3 regions of the Corynebacterium sphenisci DSM 44792 genome follow, and region 1 is predicted to be linked to each of the others. Evidence: riboswitches for the same ligand, from Rfam matches in the RefSeq annotation. Region 1 holds a riboswitch; each other region holds the start of a gene.
The links. Region 1 has a riboswitch for thiamine pyrophosphate ahead of thiD (bifunctional hydroxymethylpyrimidine kinase/phosphomethylpyrimidine kinase). Riboswitches for the same ligand answer to the same signal wherever they lie in the genome.
Positions count from the first base shown of each region.

Region 2: another riboswitch for thiamine pyrophosphate. It lies ahead of CSPHI_RS03735 (ECF transporter S component); the one in region 1 lies ahead of thiD (bifunctional hydroxymethylpyrimidine kinase/phosphomethylpyrimidine kinase).
Region 3: another riboswitch for thiamine pyrophosphate. It lies ahead of thiO (glycine oxidase ThiO); the one in region 1 lies ahead of thiD (bifunctional hydroxymethylpyrimidine kinase/phosphomethylpyrimidine kinase).

Region 1 covers NZ_CP009248.1:1,828,657-1,833,585, reverse strand. Annotated here, with positions in the region: gene thiD (bifunctional hydroxymethylpyrimidine kinase/phosphomethylpyrimidine kinase) at 5-1,567, opposite strand; TPP riboswitch at 1,559-1,658, opposite strand; tRNA gene CSPHI_RS08295 (tRNA-Asn) at 1,804-1,878, shown strand; gene CSPHI_RS08290 (hypothetical protein) at 2,125-2,772, opposite strand; gene CSPHI_RS08285 (fasciclin domain-containing protein) at 2,819-3,481, opposite strand; gene CSPHI_RS08280 (sigma-70 family RNA polymerase sigma factor) at 3,873-4,475, shown strand; gene CSPHI_RS08275 (anti-sigma factor) at 4,472-4,929, shown strand, end outside.
Region 2 covers NZ_CP009248.1:819,989-824,917, forward strand. Annotated here, with positions in the region: gene CSPHI_RS03725 (hypothetical protein) at 1-8, opposite strand, end outside; gene CSPHI_RS03730 (DUF2339 domain-containing protein) at 126-2,009, opposite strand; TPP riboswitch at 2,144-2,236, shown strand; gene CSPHI_RS03735 (ECF transporter S component) at 2,351-3,031, shown strand; gene CSPHI_RS03740 (ABC transporter ATP-binding protein) at 3,028-4,563, shown strand; gene CSPHI_RS03745 (energy-coupling factor transporter transmembrane component T family protein) at 4,560-4,929, shown strand, end outside.
Region 3 covers NZ_CP009248.1:1,219,196-1,224,124, forward strand. Annotated here, with positions in the region: gene CSPHI_RS05595 (thiazole synthase) at 1-507, opposite strand, end outside; gene thiS (sulfur carrier protein ThiS) at 509-739, opposite strand; gene thiO (glycine oxidase ThiO) at 736-1,920, opposite strand; TPP riboswitch at 1,912-2,015, opposite strand; gene thiE (thiamine phosphate synthase) at 2,032-2,721, shown strand; gene CSPHI_RS05615 (Na+/H+ antiporter family protein) at 2,818-4,170, shown strand; gene CSPHI_RS05620 (neutral/alkaline non-lysosomal ceramidase N-terminal domain-containing protein) at 4,315-4,929, shown strand, end outside.

The DNA.
Region 1 (4,929 bases):
CCGCTCAGCCGCGGTCGTGCCGGCGCACCGGCTCGGCGAAGAACTCGAGCTCATGCCGGGAGGAGAGCCGGAAGGCGGTCTCCATCGCGGCCCGCTCCGCGGGGGTCGCCGCCGCCGCGGCCTCCGCGCAGATCCGGATCGCCTCCCGGGTGGCGTCCGCGAACTCCTCGTCCGCGTAGGTCTCCAGCCACTCCCGGTAGGGGTGCCCCTCGTGGGCGCGGTCGACCAGCCGGGAGCCGGTGTCCTGGTAGAGCCAGAAGCAGGGCAGCACCGCGGCCACCGCCTCCCCGTAGGTGCCGTGCACCGCCGCGGCGAGGAGGTGGTCCACGTAGGCGCGGGTCACCGCCGAGGGCTCCGGGGCCGCCGCCCCGGCGGCCTCCCCGATGAAGGAGCGGTGCAGGTCCATCTCCACCGCGATCGCGTCATGGGCGCTGCGCGCCCAGAACATCTGCTCGGCCTGGGTGGGCGCCTTCGCCGCGGTGGCCGCCAGGGCCCGGGCGTAGCCGTTGAGGTACAGCGCGTCCTGGGCCAGGTACCAGCCGAAGTCCTCCGCCGCGAGATCCCCGGCGGCCAGGCCGTGGAGGAAGGGCAGTTCGTCGATGGCCTCCCGGATACCGGCGATCCCCGCCCACCAGGAGTCCATCAGGTCCAGCGGCCGGGTCGGCTCCAGGCCGCGCGCCCACATCCCGGCGAAATGGTGCACCGGCCCGTGCCCGCGGCCCACCGCCAGCTCATCGGCGTGCGTCAGGGACTCGGTCAGCCAGCGCTTCGCCCGCCGCACCGCCGCGGCCGGGTCCCCGGTGCGCGGCCACAGCGCCGCGATCGCCGCGGAGAGGGAGCAGCCGGTGCCGTGGGTGCAGGTGGTGTCCACCCGGGCGGCGGTGAATTCGGCGACCGACCCGTCCGGGGAGACCAGGGCGTCGAGCACCTCCGCCCCGGGCAGGTGCCCGCCCTTGGCCAGCACCGCCACGTCATGCCGGGCGGCGACCGCGCGGGCCTGCTCGAGCAGGCCCGCGGAGTCCCCGGCCGGCTCCGCGCCGGCGAGCACCGCCAGCTCCGGCACGTTCGGGGTGACCAGGTGCACCCGGTCGAGCAGCCCGGCGAGGGCCCGCTCCGCCGCGGCGTCGAGCAGCCGGTCCCCGGAGGTGGCCACCATCACCGGGTCCAGCACCACCACCGGGGGGTCGACCTCGGCCAGCCAGTCGGAGACCACGCCGATGAGCTCCGCGGAGTAGAGCATGCCCAGCTTCACCGCGTCGACGGCGACGTCGTCGGAGACCGCGTCCAGCTGGGCGCGGAGGAAGGCCGCCGGGGGCACGTGCAGGTCCCGCACGCCGACGGTGTTCTGCGCCACCAGCACGGTCACCGCGGCCATGCCGTAGGCCCCGCAGGCGGCGAAGGCCTTGAGATCGGCGTGCACCCCGGCGCCGCCGGTGGGATCGGTGCCCGCGATGGACAGCACCCGCGGGGGGCGGCCGGCCACCCGGCCGGGGGCGGGGGCGGAGATGTCCGCGGTGGGGCTCGCCGGGGCGGCGCCGCGGGCGTCGTCGGGCATGGGTGCAGTCATGGATGACCATCCTTTCGCCGGTGCTAACCGGATCAAGTTCGACGGGTGTGTTCTCAGCCCGGGCCGCTCCCGGGCACCCCGTGTCGCAGCCCACCATAGCGATCCCCCGCCCCCCGGTGGCCGCCGCCGCCTCCGCCGGGGCCGGGAACCCCGTGTGAACTGCGGATTTGTCCCGTCGTCGGGGGCTCGGTAGAGTGATCATCCGTTGCGCGGGCACCGTCCCGCGGCGACGCCATTCCCCCATAGCTCAACGGCAGAGCATTCGACTGTTAATCGAAGGGTTACTGGTTCGAATCCAGTTGGGGGAGCCAAAGAAGCAGGCCAGGGCGGATCCGCCCTGGCCTGCTGCGCTGTCGGGGGCCGGAAGCGCCCGTGCCGCGGCCGGACTGGGGGGGGACGGGCGCCCCGGCACGGCGACGCCGCCCGGGCACCATGCGGTGCCCGGGCGGCGTCGGCGGCCCGGCGGTCCCGGCGGCGGGGGCGCCGGCCGGGGGCGGAGGCACCCTGCGCCCCGGCCGGCGGCCGCGCCGCCGGGGCGGCGGGTGCGGTGCCGGCGGTTAGCGGCCGGCGTCCGGGGTGATGTCGATCGGCGTCATGGTCCCGCCGGCGGCGACGCATCCGGTGAGGGTCTGGAAGTCGCCGGCGAAGGCGGCCTGGCCGGAGCAGGTGGCCGGCTCATCGCCGGGCACGTGCGCGGCGCTGTCCGGGCCGGCGATGCCGATGGCGAGGCCGGGGGAGACCCCGTGCACATGCGCCTCGGCGCCCTCGCCGACGGCGATCGCCGCCGGGCCGGAGGTGTTGGCCGCATGGGCCTCGGCGACGCCGCCGCCGGCGGCGATGCCGAGGGCGATGGCGTCGTCGGCGGCGGCGTGCGCCGCCCCGCGGTGGACCTCGGTGCCGGGCAGCGCGCCGGCGACGTCGAGGCCGTCGACGGGCCCGGAGACGTCCAGATCGGAGAGCATGCCGGCGATGTCGGCGGAACCGGCGTCGCCGGCCCCGTCCGCGTCGCCGGGCAGCTCGGCGGAGCCGGAGCCCATGTCGGGCAGCTCGGGCAGCTCGGCGGAGCCGGAGCCCATGTCGGGCAGCTCGGGCAGGCCGTCGAGGCCGGGCAGGCCCTCGGCGGCGCCGGCGAGGCCGGCTCCGAGCAGCGCCGTGGCGCCGGCGGCGCCGACGACGGCGGTGGTGATGCGTGCGATGGTGCGCATGGGGGTGATCCTTAGGTTCGGTGGTGCTGGGCTGGTCGGTCCGGGACTACATGGGGGGCAGCAGGACCGTGTCGATGAGGTACACGGTGGCGTTGGCGGTGGTGATGCCGCCGCAGGCGATGTTCGCGTCGTTGACGGTCATCTCCTCGCCGTCGATGGTCACGGTGACCTTCTCGCCCTGCACGGTGACGTGCTCGCCGTCGACCATGTCCAGGCCGGCCTGGCCGTCGACCACGTGGTAGGTGAGCACGGCGGAGAGCAGGTCCGCGTCGGTCTTGAGCTTCTCGATGGTCGCGTCGTCGACCTTGGCGAAGGCCTCGTCGGTGGGCGCGAAGATGGTCCACTCGCCGCCCTCGAGGGTGGCGACCAGGTTCACGTCCGGGTTGAGCCCGCCGGTGAGCGCCGCGGTGAGCGTGGACAGCTCGGGGATGTTCGGCACCGCCTCGACGATGTTCTGGTCGGCGATGACGCCGAGCGAGGCCGGGCCGTCCGGGTGGGCCTCGGCGTAGGCGGCGCAGCCGGGGCCGGCGGGGCCGGAGCCGTCGGCGCCGGCGTCGGCGGACTCCGACTCGGAGCCGGTCATGGTGGAGGTCGCGGTGGAGGCCGCGGTGGTCTCCTCGGCGCCGTCGCCGTCGGTGGCGCAGGCGCCCATGGTGAGGGCGGCGGCGACGAGCGCGGCGGCGGTGAGGGGGCGTCGGGTGATCTTCATGGGGTGTCTCCTGTGTTCCGGCCGGGGTGCCCCGGCCGTGGGGGTCGTGCGGTGCGGCCCCGAGTCGGGGTCGCGGCATATCCGAGGGAACCCGTCGCCGGGCGCCATCGTCACAGGGTGTTCGGAGCCGACGCCCCGAGGGATGGGTTTGTCAAAAAAATGGATACATCACCTTTATCGATCGAGGTCGCCTCGGGGACCGGATCCGCCCGGCCCCGGGCGGCGCCGGGGGTGGGCCGGGTGCGGGCACCGGCTACGCTCGACCGCACCGCGCCCCGGACGGCGCCGTGCCCCGGGGCGATCCCGCCCCGTGGCGCCGGCGCCCTCCGCCGGCCGCCGTCCCGGACTCGCCGGGTCGGGGCCCCGGCCCGGTGCTATCCCCAGGAGCCCAGTGCCCCCGTTTTCCCCCGAGCCCCCGGGCCCGAATCCCGCAGCCCCGGCGCGTCCCGATGACGCCGGCGCCGCGGAGCTCGTCCACGAGGTCGCCGCCGGCGACCGCGCCGCCTTCGCCCGCCTCTACGACCTCTACGGATCCCGCGTGTACGGGATGGCGCTGCGCGTCGTCGGCGACCCCGCCCTGGCGGAGGACGTCGCCCAGGACACCTGGCTGTCGGTGTGGGACTCCGCCGCGGGCTTCCGCGACGGCCGCGGTTCGGTGGCCGGCTGGCTGCTGGCCATCGCGCACCGGAGGGCCGTCGACGCGGTGCGCGCGATCGAGGCCGGGCGCCGTCGCGCGGACCGCGCCGCGCAGCTCGACGCGGCGATCGTCGCCGACGACCCGGCCGACGCGGGCCTGCTGCGCGCGGAGGAGCGGGGGACCGTGGCCTGGTGCCTGGAGCAGCTCACCGCGCGTCAGCGCGAGGTGCTGGAGCTGGCCTATTTCCGGGGGTTGACGCAGTCGCAGATCGCGACGCGCCTGAGTATCGGGGTATCGGCGGTGAAGTCCCGGGTCCGGGACGGCATGGTCGCGATGAGGAGGTGCCTGGGCGCATGACCGCTTCGGACGCACATGACCTGTTCGACGACCACGGCGATTCCCGTGACCTGGCCGGTTGGGCGGCCCTGGCGGCGCTCGACGCCGTCGACGCCGCCGATGCCGGCCACGTCGACGCCCTGCGCGCCGACCCCGAGTTCCGGCGCCTGCTCGCCGGTTTCCGGGAGGTCGCCGCGGATCTCGCCGCCGCGGTCGCCGCGGCCCCGCCGCCGCGGCTGCGGCCCCGGGTGCTCGCCGCCGTCACCGGACGCGCCCCCGCCGCCGCCGACGGGGGTGGCCGCGCCGGCGCCGCCGGCGCCGCCGGCCCCGCCGCCGCCGACGGGGGTGCCGGGGGTGGCGGCGTGGACCGCGCGGAGCGCCCCGGGCCCGGGGCCGCCGACGCGGCGGGTCACCCGGGCGGGCGCGGCCGGCGGCGCCGGGCGGCGGTCGTCGTCGCCGGGGCGCTGCTGCTCGG
Region 2 (4,929 bases), 1.0 Mb from region 1:
TTGCGCATGAGTACTCCTTCAGGGCACGGACGACACAGGACGTGTTTCCCGAAATCTTAGGACATTTTCAGCAGCGGCGGGCATTCGCCCCCCGATCGGCGCCCGCGGGGCGCGGCGGCGCGGGCTCAGCCGGCCGGGGTGAGCGGGCCCACCCCGCCGGCGCCGATGCACAGCTCCGCGCCCGGGTCGGCGTCGCGCACCACCACCCGCAGGATGTTGCCGCCGCCGCCGACGGTGGCCCACAGCCGGCGCGGTTCGGCGCCCACCGGCACCACCGTGGAGGCGGCGTAGGTCTGGTCGACGTCCTGGAAGGGGTTCGGCAGCGCCAGGCGCACCTCCATCGGGGAGGAGGCCATCGCGTTGAACTCCACCACCCAGTCGTCGATGGTGATGATCTCGTCCAGGCCCACGTCCAGGGCGCCGGTGCCGTCCGGGCCGACGGTGAGCGCGGTGGCGCAGCCCCCGTCGGCGCGCAGCCGGGCCACCGGGGTGACCTCGGCGTCGATGAGCCGCCCGGTGACGTCGAACATCCGCGGCCGGTCGGTCCACCGGCCGAAGGGCGGCCGGTCCCGCAGATCGGAGAACACCCAGTGGTAGGTGTTGCGCGGCTGCACCACCGGCAGCAGCACCTCCAGGGGCACCGCCTGGTTGAGCACCGGGGTGGCCGGGTCCGCCGCGGCGAGGCCCGCCCGGGTGGTGGCCAGCCAGTCCCCGGTGACGTCATCGGACCAGGCCTGCCGATAGCCGGCCACCGAGGCCAGGGAGGAGGCCGCGAGCAGCGCGCCCAGGGCGAGCACCAGGTAGCGGGAGCGCCGCGGCAGCGGATGCACCCGGTCCGACCAGGCCGCCGCCAGGGCGAAGCCGATCACCATCGCCGCGTCCCCGTAGTAGTGCAGGGTCTTCGCCAGCTCGGCGGCGGTGCCCTCCCCGGAGCGCACCCAGGTCATCGCGGCGAGCACGACCATCAGGTAGCCGAACCCGGCCGCCAGCGGCGCCCAGGCCCGCCAGTCCCGGTGGATCGCCACCGCAGCGGAGAGCAGCACCAGCACCGCCCCGGTGGTGACCAGCGCCGCCGGGGCGTCCGCCCAGGCCTGCCCGGGCGCCCAGCGCTGCCACTGCCAGGGCCCGCCGGCCAGGGCGGCGAGCACCTGGCCCAGCCCGGAGAGCACCAGCTCGATCCGGGGCTCCCCGGAGGCCTCCCGGGCGTCCCGGGCGGCGATCACCAGGTAGAGCACCCCCCAGGCGACGGTGACCGCCAGCCCGGGCAGCCACAGCGGCCGGCCGCGCCGCCAGGCCGGGCGCACCCGGCGCCGCTCCAGGTAGGCCACCGAGGCGGCGATCGCCCCGGCCACCGGCACGATCGCCAGGGACTTCTCGAAGAAGGCCAGCGCCACCAGCAGCACCGCGGTGGCCCGGGCGACCATCCGCGGCGAGGTCGCCGCCGGATCGTGGCGCACCGTGGCGCGCACCCCCAGGGCCACCCACCAGGCCAGGGCCGCCTGCATCGGCAGCGCGTTCGCCGCCGCCGACCACCAGGTCGCCCCGGGCAGGGTCAGCGGGGTCCAGCAGATGATCGCCGCGGTGGCCAGGCCCTGCCAGCTGCGCCCGGCGATGGCGTGCACCGCCCGGGCCACCATCAGCGACACCGCCACCTGGCCGAGCACCATCAGCGTCGCCGGCAGCCACCACTGCCAGGGCGCCAGCGCGTTCACCGCGGCCTGCAGCAGGAAGGCCAGGGGCGCGAAATGCCCGTCATGGGGCTGCGCCCAGAAGGAGGGCGACCACCAGGGGTGGTCGTGCCCGCCGGCGACGATGATGAAGTCGTCCCAGTAGAAGGTGCGCCCGGCGAGCACCCAGATCCGGCCCAGGGTCTGCAGGGCGATGATCACGGCGATCCCGCCGAGCCACTGGGCGCGGGTGGGCCGGGCCTCGCGCTGGGCGATCCGGGCGGCGGCGGCCAGCTGCGGGTCGTCGGCGGCGGGGACGCCGGGCTGCGGTGCATCGCTCATGGCCTCCAGACTCTATTAGTCCGCCGGGCCCGCGCCGGGCGGGGGCGGCCGGCGGGGGAGCGGGCGCGGCCGGCCGCGCGCGCCGGGGCGGCCGCCGCGCGCCCCGGGCGCCGATGCGGTAGGTTCGGGCCCAGTGCACGGGAGCCCCGGGGAGCCGGGGCTGAGAGGAGGGCGCGTACCGCCCTCGACCGTCGAACCTGATCCGGGTAATGCCGGCGCAGGGAGCAACCGGCCCGCCCCCGCGGGCCCGGCCGCGGACCCCCGGGTCGCGCGGCGGGCGCGGGGCGCGGTGCCGCGGCGGCCGTGCCTCCACGAGAAGACGACCCTGGAGGACACAGCGGATGAACATCGAACACCACCACGGGGCCGGCCTGGCCGGACCCGACCCGCGGACCACGGCCGCGCCCCCGGACCCCGGTGCCCGGCGGGGGGCGCCGCCGCGGCTGCGCTGGCGGATCGTGGACATCGTCACCGCCGCCGTGCTCGGCGTCGCCGTGGGCGTGGTCTTCGTCGCCTGGAACCTCATCGGCGGCGCCGGCTACGGTTTCCTCGACGCCTTCACCCCCGGTTTGGGCGGGCTGTTCATCGGCGTCTGGCTGCTCGGCGGCACCCTCGGCGGGCTGATCATCCGCAAACCCGGCGCCGCCCTGTTCGTGGAGGTGCTCGCCGCGGGCGTCTCCGCGGCGGTCGGCAACCAGTGGGGCATCTCGGTGCTCTATTCGGGGCTGGCCCAGGGCCTCGGCGCGGAACTGGTGCTCGCGATCCTGCTCTACCGCCGTTTCGGCCTCGCCGCGGCGCTGGCCACCGGGGCCGGCGCCGGGGTGGGCGCGATCATCCTGGAGCTGTTCACCTCCGGCAACCTCGCCAAATCCCTGGAGTTCAACCTGATTTACGGCGCCTGCGTGCTGCTGTCCGGGGCGGTGCTCGCCGGGCTGCTCGGCCTGGGCCTGACCCGGGCGCTGGCCCGCACCGGGGCCCTGGACCGCTTCGCCGCCGGCCGGGAAGCCCGGGAGCTGGTGTGAGCGGCCCCCCGGCGGTGGCCGCCCGCGGGTTCGGCTGGCGGCACGCCGGCCGCGCCGCGCCGGTGCTGCGGGAGGTGGATCTCACCATCGAACCCGGGGAGCGGGTGCTGGTGCTCGGCGCCTCCGGCGCGGGCAAATCGACCCTGCTCGCCGCGATCGCCGGGGTGCTCGGCGGCGCCGACGAGGGCGAGGCCACCGGGGAGCTGCGGGTTTTCGGGGCCCCGGCGGACGCCGCCCGCGGGGAGGTGGGCCTGGTGCTGCAGGACCCCGACTCGCAGGTCATCTCCGCCCGGGTCGCCGATGACGTGGCCTTCGGGGCGGAGAACCTCGGCGTGGACCGGGCCGAAATCGGCCGCCGGATCGGCGCCTGCCTCGAGCTGGTGGGCCTGCGCCTGCCCGGGGAGCACCCCACCACCCGGCTGTCCGGGGGCCAGAAGCAGCGCCTGGCGCTGGCCGGGGTGCTCGCCATGGGGGCGCGGATCATCGCCCTGGACGAGCCGACCGCGAACATCGACCCGGCCGCGGTGCCCGCGCTGCGGGACGCGGTGATCCGCGCCGCGGACGCCACCGGGGCCACCCTCATCGTGGTGGAGCACCGGGTGGCGGCGTGGATGGACGTGGTGGACCGGGTGATCGTGGTCGGCGCCGGCGGGATCGACGCCGACGGGCCGCCGGCGCGGGTGCTCGCCGAGCACGGCGACCGGCTGCGCGCCGCCGGGGTGTGGGTGCCCGGACCGCCCCCGGCGATCGGCGCGGCCCGGCCCGCGCCCGCCGACGCCGAGGCGGCCCTGGTCGCCGAGGACCTGACCGTCGGGCACCGGGTGGAGGGCCTCGCCCAGCCGGTGCGCACCGGCATCGACCTGGCCATCCCGGCCGGTGCCGCGACCTGCGTCACCGGCCCCAACGGGGTGGGCAAATCCACCCTGGCGCTCACCCTCGGCGGCCTGCTGGAGCCGCTCGGCGGGCGGGTGCTCGCCGCCCCCGGGCTCGCCGCCGGGGCCGCGCCCCGCCGCCGCCGCGGACCATGGGCCCGCCGGGGCCGGGGAACCGGTCCCGAGCGGCGGCCCGGGCACTGGTCCTCCCGCGCCCTGGCCGGGCGGATCGGCACCGTCTTCCAGGCCCCCGAGCACCAGTTCGTCACCGGCACGGTGGCCGAGGAGCTGCGGCTCTCCCCGCGGCTGCTGGGCCTGCCGGAACGGGTCGCCGCGGACCGGGCGGAGGAGCTGCTGGCCCGGCTGCGGCTGGACCACCTCGCCGCGGCGAACCCGTTCACCCTCTCCGGCGGGGAGAAGCGCCGGCTGTCCGTGGCCACGGTGCTGGCCTGCGCCCCGAAGGTGGTGCTGCTCGACGAACCCACCTTCGGCCAGGACCGGCGCACCTTCGCGGAACTCGCCGCGCTGCTGCGCGAACTCGCCGAGGAGGGCGTGGCGGTGGTCTCCATCACCCACGATCCGCTGCTGGTGACCGCCCTGGGCGACCGGGTGCTGGATCTGGCCGGGGTGGGCCGGCCGGCGATCGGGGCGGCGGCATGAGCGCCCCCGGCGCAGCCGCGCCCGCCCGCCCCGCCGGCGGGATCCTCGCCGGGATCAACCCGGTGACCCGGGTGGCCGGGCTGATCCTGCTGACCACCCCGCTGCTGCTCTCCATCGACATCGTCTCGGCCCTGGTCGCCCTGGGCTGCACCCTGGTCGCCGCCCCGCTGTGCGGGGTGGGCCCGGTGCGGCTGCTCCGCCGCGGCTGGCCGGTGCTCGCCGCCGCCCCGGTGACCGCCATCTCGATGGCGCTCTACGGCAGCCCCGGCGGGGCGGAGCACTTCAGCCTGCTGCTCATCCGGGTCACCGACAACTCGCTGCACCTGGCGGCCGCGATTTTCCTCCGGGTGCTGGCCATCGGGTTGC
Region 3 (4,929 bases), 610 kb from region 1:
CGGGTTGAGGATGCCCAGCCCGGTGCCGATCGGGGCCCCCGCGGGCATCACCGCGGCGCAGCCGAGCTCCTCCAGGCGCTTCGCCAGCGCGGGGTCGTCGTTGGTGTAGGCCAGCACGGTGAACCCGTCGGCGACCAGCCGGTCGGCGGCGTCGACCAGCTCCACCGGGTCCGGCAGCAGGGTGTCCTCGTCGGCGATCACCTCCAGCTTCACCAGGTCCGTCTCCAGGGCCTCCCGGGCCAGCTGGGCGGTGAGCACCGCGTCCCGGGCGGTGTAGCAGCCGGCGGTGTTCGGCAGCACCGCGATGCCGAGCCCGTGCAGCAGCTCGAAGACGCCGCCGCGCCCGCCGGCGTCGACCCGGCGCATCGCCACGGTGGTCAGCTGAGTGCCGGAGGCGACCAGGGCCCGGCCGAGCACCTCCAGGCTGGTCGCCCCGCCGGTGCCCATGATGAGCCGGGAGCCCAGCTCCAGATCCCCGATCCGCAGGGGTTCGTCGACGTGCGCCATGTCAGCCCCCCTGCACCGCGGTGACGATGTCCACCGCGCCGGCGGCCGGGGTCGCCGCCCAGCGGGCGCGCGGCACCACCGCGCCGTCCACGGCGACGGCGACGCCCAGCGGCCGGCCGTCGGCGGGCGCCCCGTCGGAGCCGAGGTCGCGGCCGGTCCAGCCGGCCACCAGGTCGAGCAGGGTCTCTCCGGGCGCCGCCGGATGCGGCCGCCCGTTGACGGTGAGGGTCATGGGGTCTCGTTCCTCCTTGTCGGGAAGCGGGTGGGGTCGATGGCGGCGGCGAACCGGGGATCCGGCGGGGCGCCGGTCACCGCGTCCGCGCCGAGGGCGGCGCCGAGCGCGGTGAGCAGGATGCCGTGCCGGAAGTAGCCGGCGGAGACGCTCAGCCCCGGGCCGATCCGGCCGATCAGCGGGGCGTCGTCGGGGGAGCCGGGCCGGGCCCGGGCGATCGTCTCCACCAGCTCCAGCTCGGCCACCGCGGGCACCAGCCGGCGGGCGTCGCGGAGCAGCTGCTCCACCCCGCCTGCGAGCACCCCGGGCAGGGCGTCCTCGCGGGAGGTGGCGCCGAGCACCACGGTGCCGTCGGCCCTGGGCACCAGGTACACCGGGCGACCGTGCACCACCCCGCGGATGGTGCGGGTGAGCAGCGGACGCAGCCGCTCCGGGACCTGCAGCCGGAGCACCTCGCCGTGCACCGGGCGCAGCGCGGCGGCCACCTCCGGCGGCGCCCCGGCGATGTCCCCGATGCCCAGGCCCGCGGCGAGCAGCACCTCGGCGCCGCGCAGTTCGGTTCCGTCGGCCAGGCGCACCCCGGTGGCCCGGTCCCCGGCGAAGGTCACCCCGGCCACCCGGGCCCGGCGCACCCGGGGGCCGAGGAGCTCGAGCAGGGCGGCGCAGAAGCGGCGGGGGTCGACCTGGTGGTCGCCGGGCAGGTGCACCGCGCCGACGCAGCCCGGGCCCAGGGCGGGTTCCCGCCGGCGCGCCTCGGCGGCGGGGATCGGCTCCGCCGCCATGCCGAGATCCCGCTGCAGCCCGGCGAGCTCGGTGAGGTGCCGGCGATCCGCGGCGTCCCCGGCGCAGACCAGGGTGGCGTTCGCCAGGTAGCCGACCTCCCGGCCGGATTCGGCGGCCACGGCGGCGGCCAGCCCCGGCCAGCGGCGCCCGGATTCGACCATCAGCGGGTAGAGCGCCGGCTGGTCCCAGACCACCTCGGCGACCGGCGCGAGCATCCCGGCGGCCGCCCGGGACGCCCCGGAGACCGGATCCGGGTCGACGACGGTGACCCCCCGGCCGCGGCGGAGCAGCTCCCGGGCGGTGGCCAGGCCGATGATCCCGGCGCCGACCACGATCACGTCATGGTCGGGCCCGCCGGCTGCGGCGGCGGTGCGGCTGGTTGCGGCATGGTCGACCATGGTCATCCTTCCTCCGGCGGCATGACCCGCGTCAGGTTCTGCGGTCGGCCCCCGGGGCCCTCTCAGCCCGGTACCGGGCTCCCGCGGATATCGGCCCCTACTATAGGCAACATGAGTAGCATCTGGTCCCCGCCCGCCCCGGACCCGGAGCTGCGCGCCCGCCGCGAACGCCTGCTCGCCGGGGCCCGCCTGTACCTGTGCACCGATGCGCGCACCGCCACCGGGGACCTGGAGGATTTCCTGCACGCCGCCTACGCCGGGGGCGTGGACATCATCCAGCTGCGCGACAAGGCCATCGAGGCCCGCGCCGAAATCGAGGCGGTGCGGCTGCTCGGCGCCGTCGCCGCCGAGCACGGCCGGCTCTTCGCGGTCAACGATCGCGCCGACGTCGCCGCGCTCACCGGCGCGGACGTCTTCCACGTGGGCCAGGGCGATCTCACCACCGCCCAGGCCCGGGCGCTGCTCGGCCCGGATGTGCTGCTCGGCCGCTCCAACCGCACCGAGGCGATGTTCGCCGAATCCCTCGCCGACCCGGGGATCGACTACGCGGTGATCGGCCCGGTGTGGGCCACCCCCACCAAACCCGGACGGGCCCCGGTCGGCCCGGCGATGGTAGCCCGGGCCGCGGAGCTGGCCGCGGCCGCCGGCAAACCCTGGTTCGCGATCGGCGGCGTCGACGCCGGGCGGGTGGCCGGGCTGCGCGCCCGGGGCGCGGAGCGGGTGGTGGTGGTGCGCGCCATCACCCAGGCCGCCGACCCGCGGGCGGCGGCCCGGGGGCTGCGCGACGCCCTCGGCGGCTAGCCGGCGGGGGAGCCCCCGAGGTGATCCCGGCCTCATCCGCCCCGCGCGGGCGGGGATTCTCCCCTGGGTCGCGCCGGCGTGTTTTAGGGTTGACGCATGAACGCCGTGCTGGTCGCCGTCCTGGTGATGCTCATCCTCGCCGTCGCCCGCGTGCACGTGGTGCTCGCCCTGTTCACCGGGGCCCTGGTCGGCGGGCTGCTCGGCGGCCTGGGCCTGGACGGCACCATGGTCGCCTTCCAGGAGGGCCTGTCCGGGGGCGCGAAAATCGCGCTCAGCTACGCCCTGCTCGGCGCCTTCGCGATGGCGGTGGCCAGCTCCGGGCTGCCCCGGCTGCTCGCCGAATGGCTGATCGGCCGGCTCGGCGTGGAATCCCCGGGGGCGCGGCGCGCCGCGGTGGCGGCCACGAAATGGGGGATGCTCGCCGGGATCCTGGCCATGTCGGTGATGAGCCAGAACCTGATCCCGGTGCACATCGCCTTCATCCCGCTGATCATCCCGCCGTTGCTGACCGTGTTCAACCGGATGCGCCTGGACCGCCGGCTGGTGGCCTGCATCATGACCTTCGGCCTGACCACCACCTACATGTACATCCCGGTGGGCTTCGGCAACATCTTCCTCAACGACATCCTGCTCGGCAACATCCGCAAGGCGGGGCTGGACACCTCCGGGATCGCGATCATGCACGCCATGGGCATCCCGGCCCTGGGCATGCTCGCCGGCCTGGCGATCGCGGTGCTCGTCTCCTACCGGCGGCCCCGGGACTACGAGGATCGGCCGATCGCGGACACCGGGGACGGGGAGGAGCCGATTTCGCGCTACCGGGTCAGCGTCGCCCTGGTCGCCATCCTGGTCACCTTCCTCATCCAGGTGGTGATGCAGGCCCGCGACGCCGAGGCGGATTCGCTGCTGGTGGGCGCCCTGGCCGGGCTGGCGGTGTTCATGGGCACCGGGGCGGTGAAATGGCGCCAGGCCGATGACGTGTTCACCTCGGGCATGAAGATGATGGCCCTGATCGGCTTCATCATGATCACCGCCCAGGGCTTCGCCGCGGTGATGACCGCCACCGGCGAGGTGGAGTCCCTGGTCACCACCACCGCGGAGATCTTCGCCGGCAACCGCGCGATCGCGGCGCTGGCGATGCTGGTGGTCGGCCTGGTGGTCACCATGGGCATCGGCTCCTCCTTCTCCACGCTGCCCATCATCACCGCCATCTACGTGCCGCTGTGCGCGACCATGGGCTTCTCCCCGGTGGCCACGGTGGCGCTCATCGGCACCGCCGGGGCCCTCGGCGACGCCGGCTCCCCGGCCTCGGACTCCACCCTGGGCCCGACCTCCGGGCTCAACGCCGACGGCCAGCACGACCACATCCGGGACTCGGTGATCCCCACCTTCATCCACTTCAACATCCCGCTGCTGCTCGCCGGCTGGCTGGCCACGATGGTGCTCTGAGGCCGCCCCCGGCCCCGCCACCCCCGCCGGGGGCTCCCGGGCCGGTTCGGCCCCGCCGCCGGGGCGCACCCGGTAGGTTTCCCCTCGTAAACGACAGCACGCCCCGGGGTGGACGCCCCGGGGCCGGAGCATGCGGGAGCGGCGATGCGGCGACACACCACCACGGCGACCCGGTGCGCGGGATCCGGGCCCCGCACCACCCGACGCGGCTTCCTCGGCGGCTCCGCGGCCGCCGCGGGGGCGATCCTGCTGTCCCGGATGACCGCCGGCGCCGCCGACCGCGCCGCCGCGGCCGCCCCGATGACGGTGGGCCGGGGCCTCGCGGACATGACCGGGGAGCCCCTCGGCGCCGGGTTCAACGGCTACGCGGTGCCGGAGCAGACCTCCGCCGGGCTGCACCAGCGCCAGTTCGCCCGGGCCTTCGTCTTCGCCGATGCCGCGGACCGGCGGCTGGTGCACGTCACCGCGGACATGGGGCTGATGTTCCAGTCCATCCAGCAGGAGGTGCTGCGCCGGCTGGCCGCCCGGTACGGCGCGCTCTACCACGAGGGCAATGTGCTGATCGGGGCCTCGCACACCCACGTCGCCCCGGGCGGGACCTCCGGCCACCTGATGGTGGACATCACCACCATGGGCTTCCGGCCGGTGACCTTCGAGGCCACGGTCGCCGGGATCGTCTCCGCGATCGAGCGGGCGCACGCCGATCTCGCCCCCGGCGCCATCGCGCTCACCGTCGGCACCGTCGGCGACGCCGGGGTG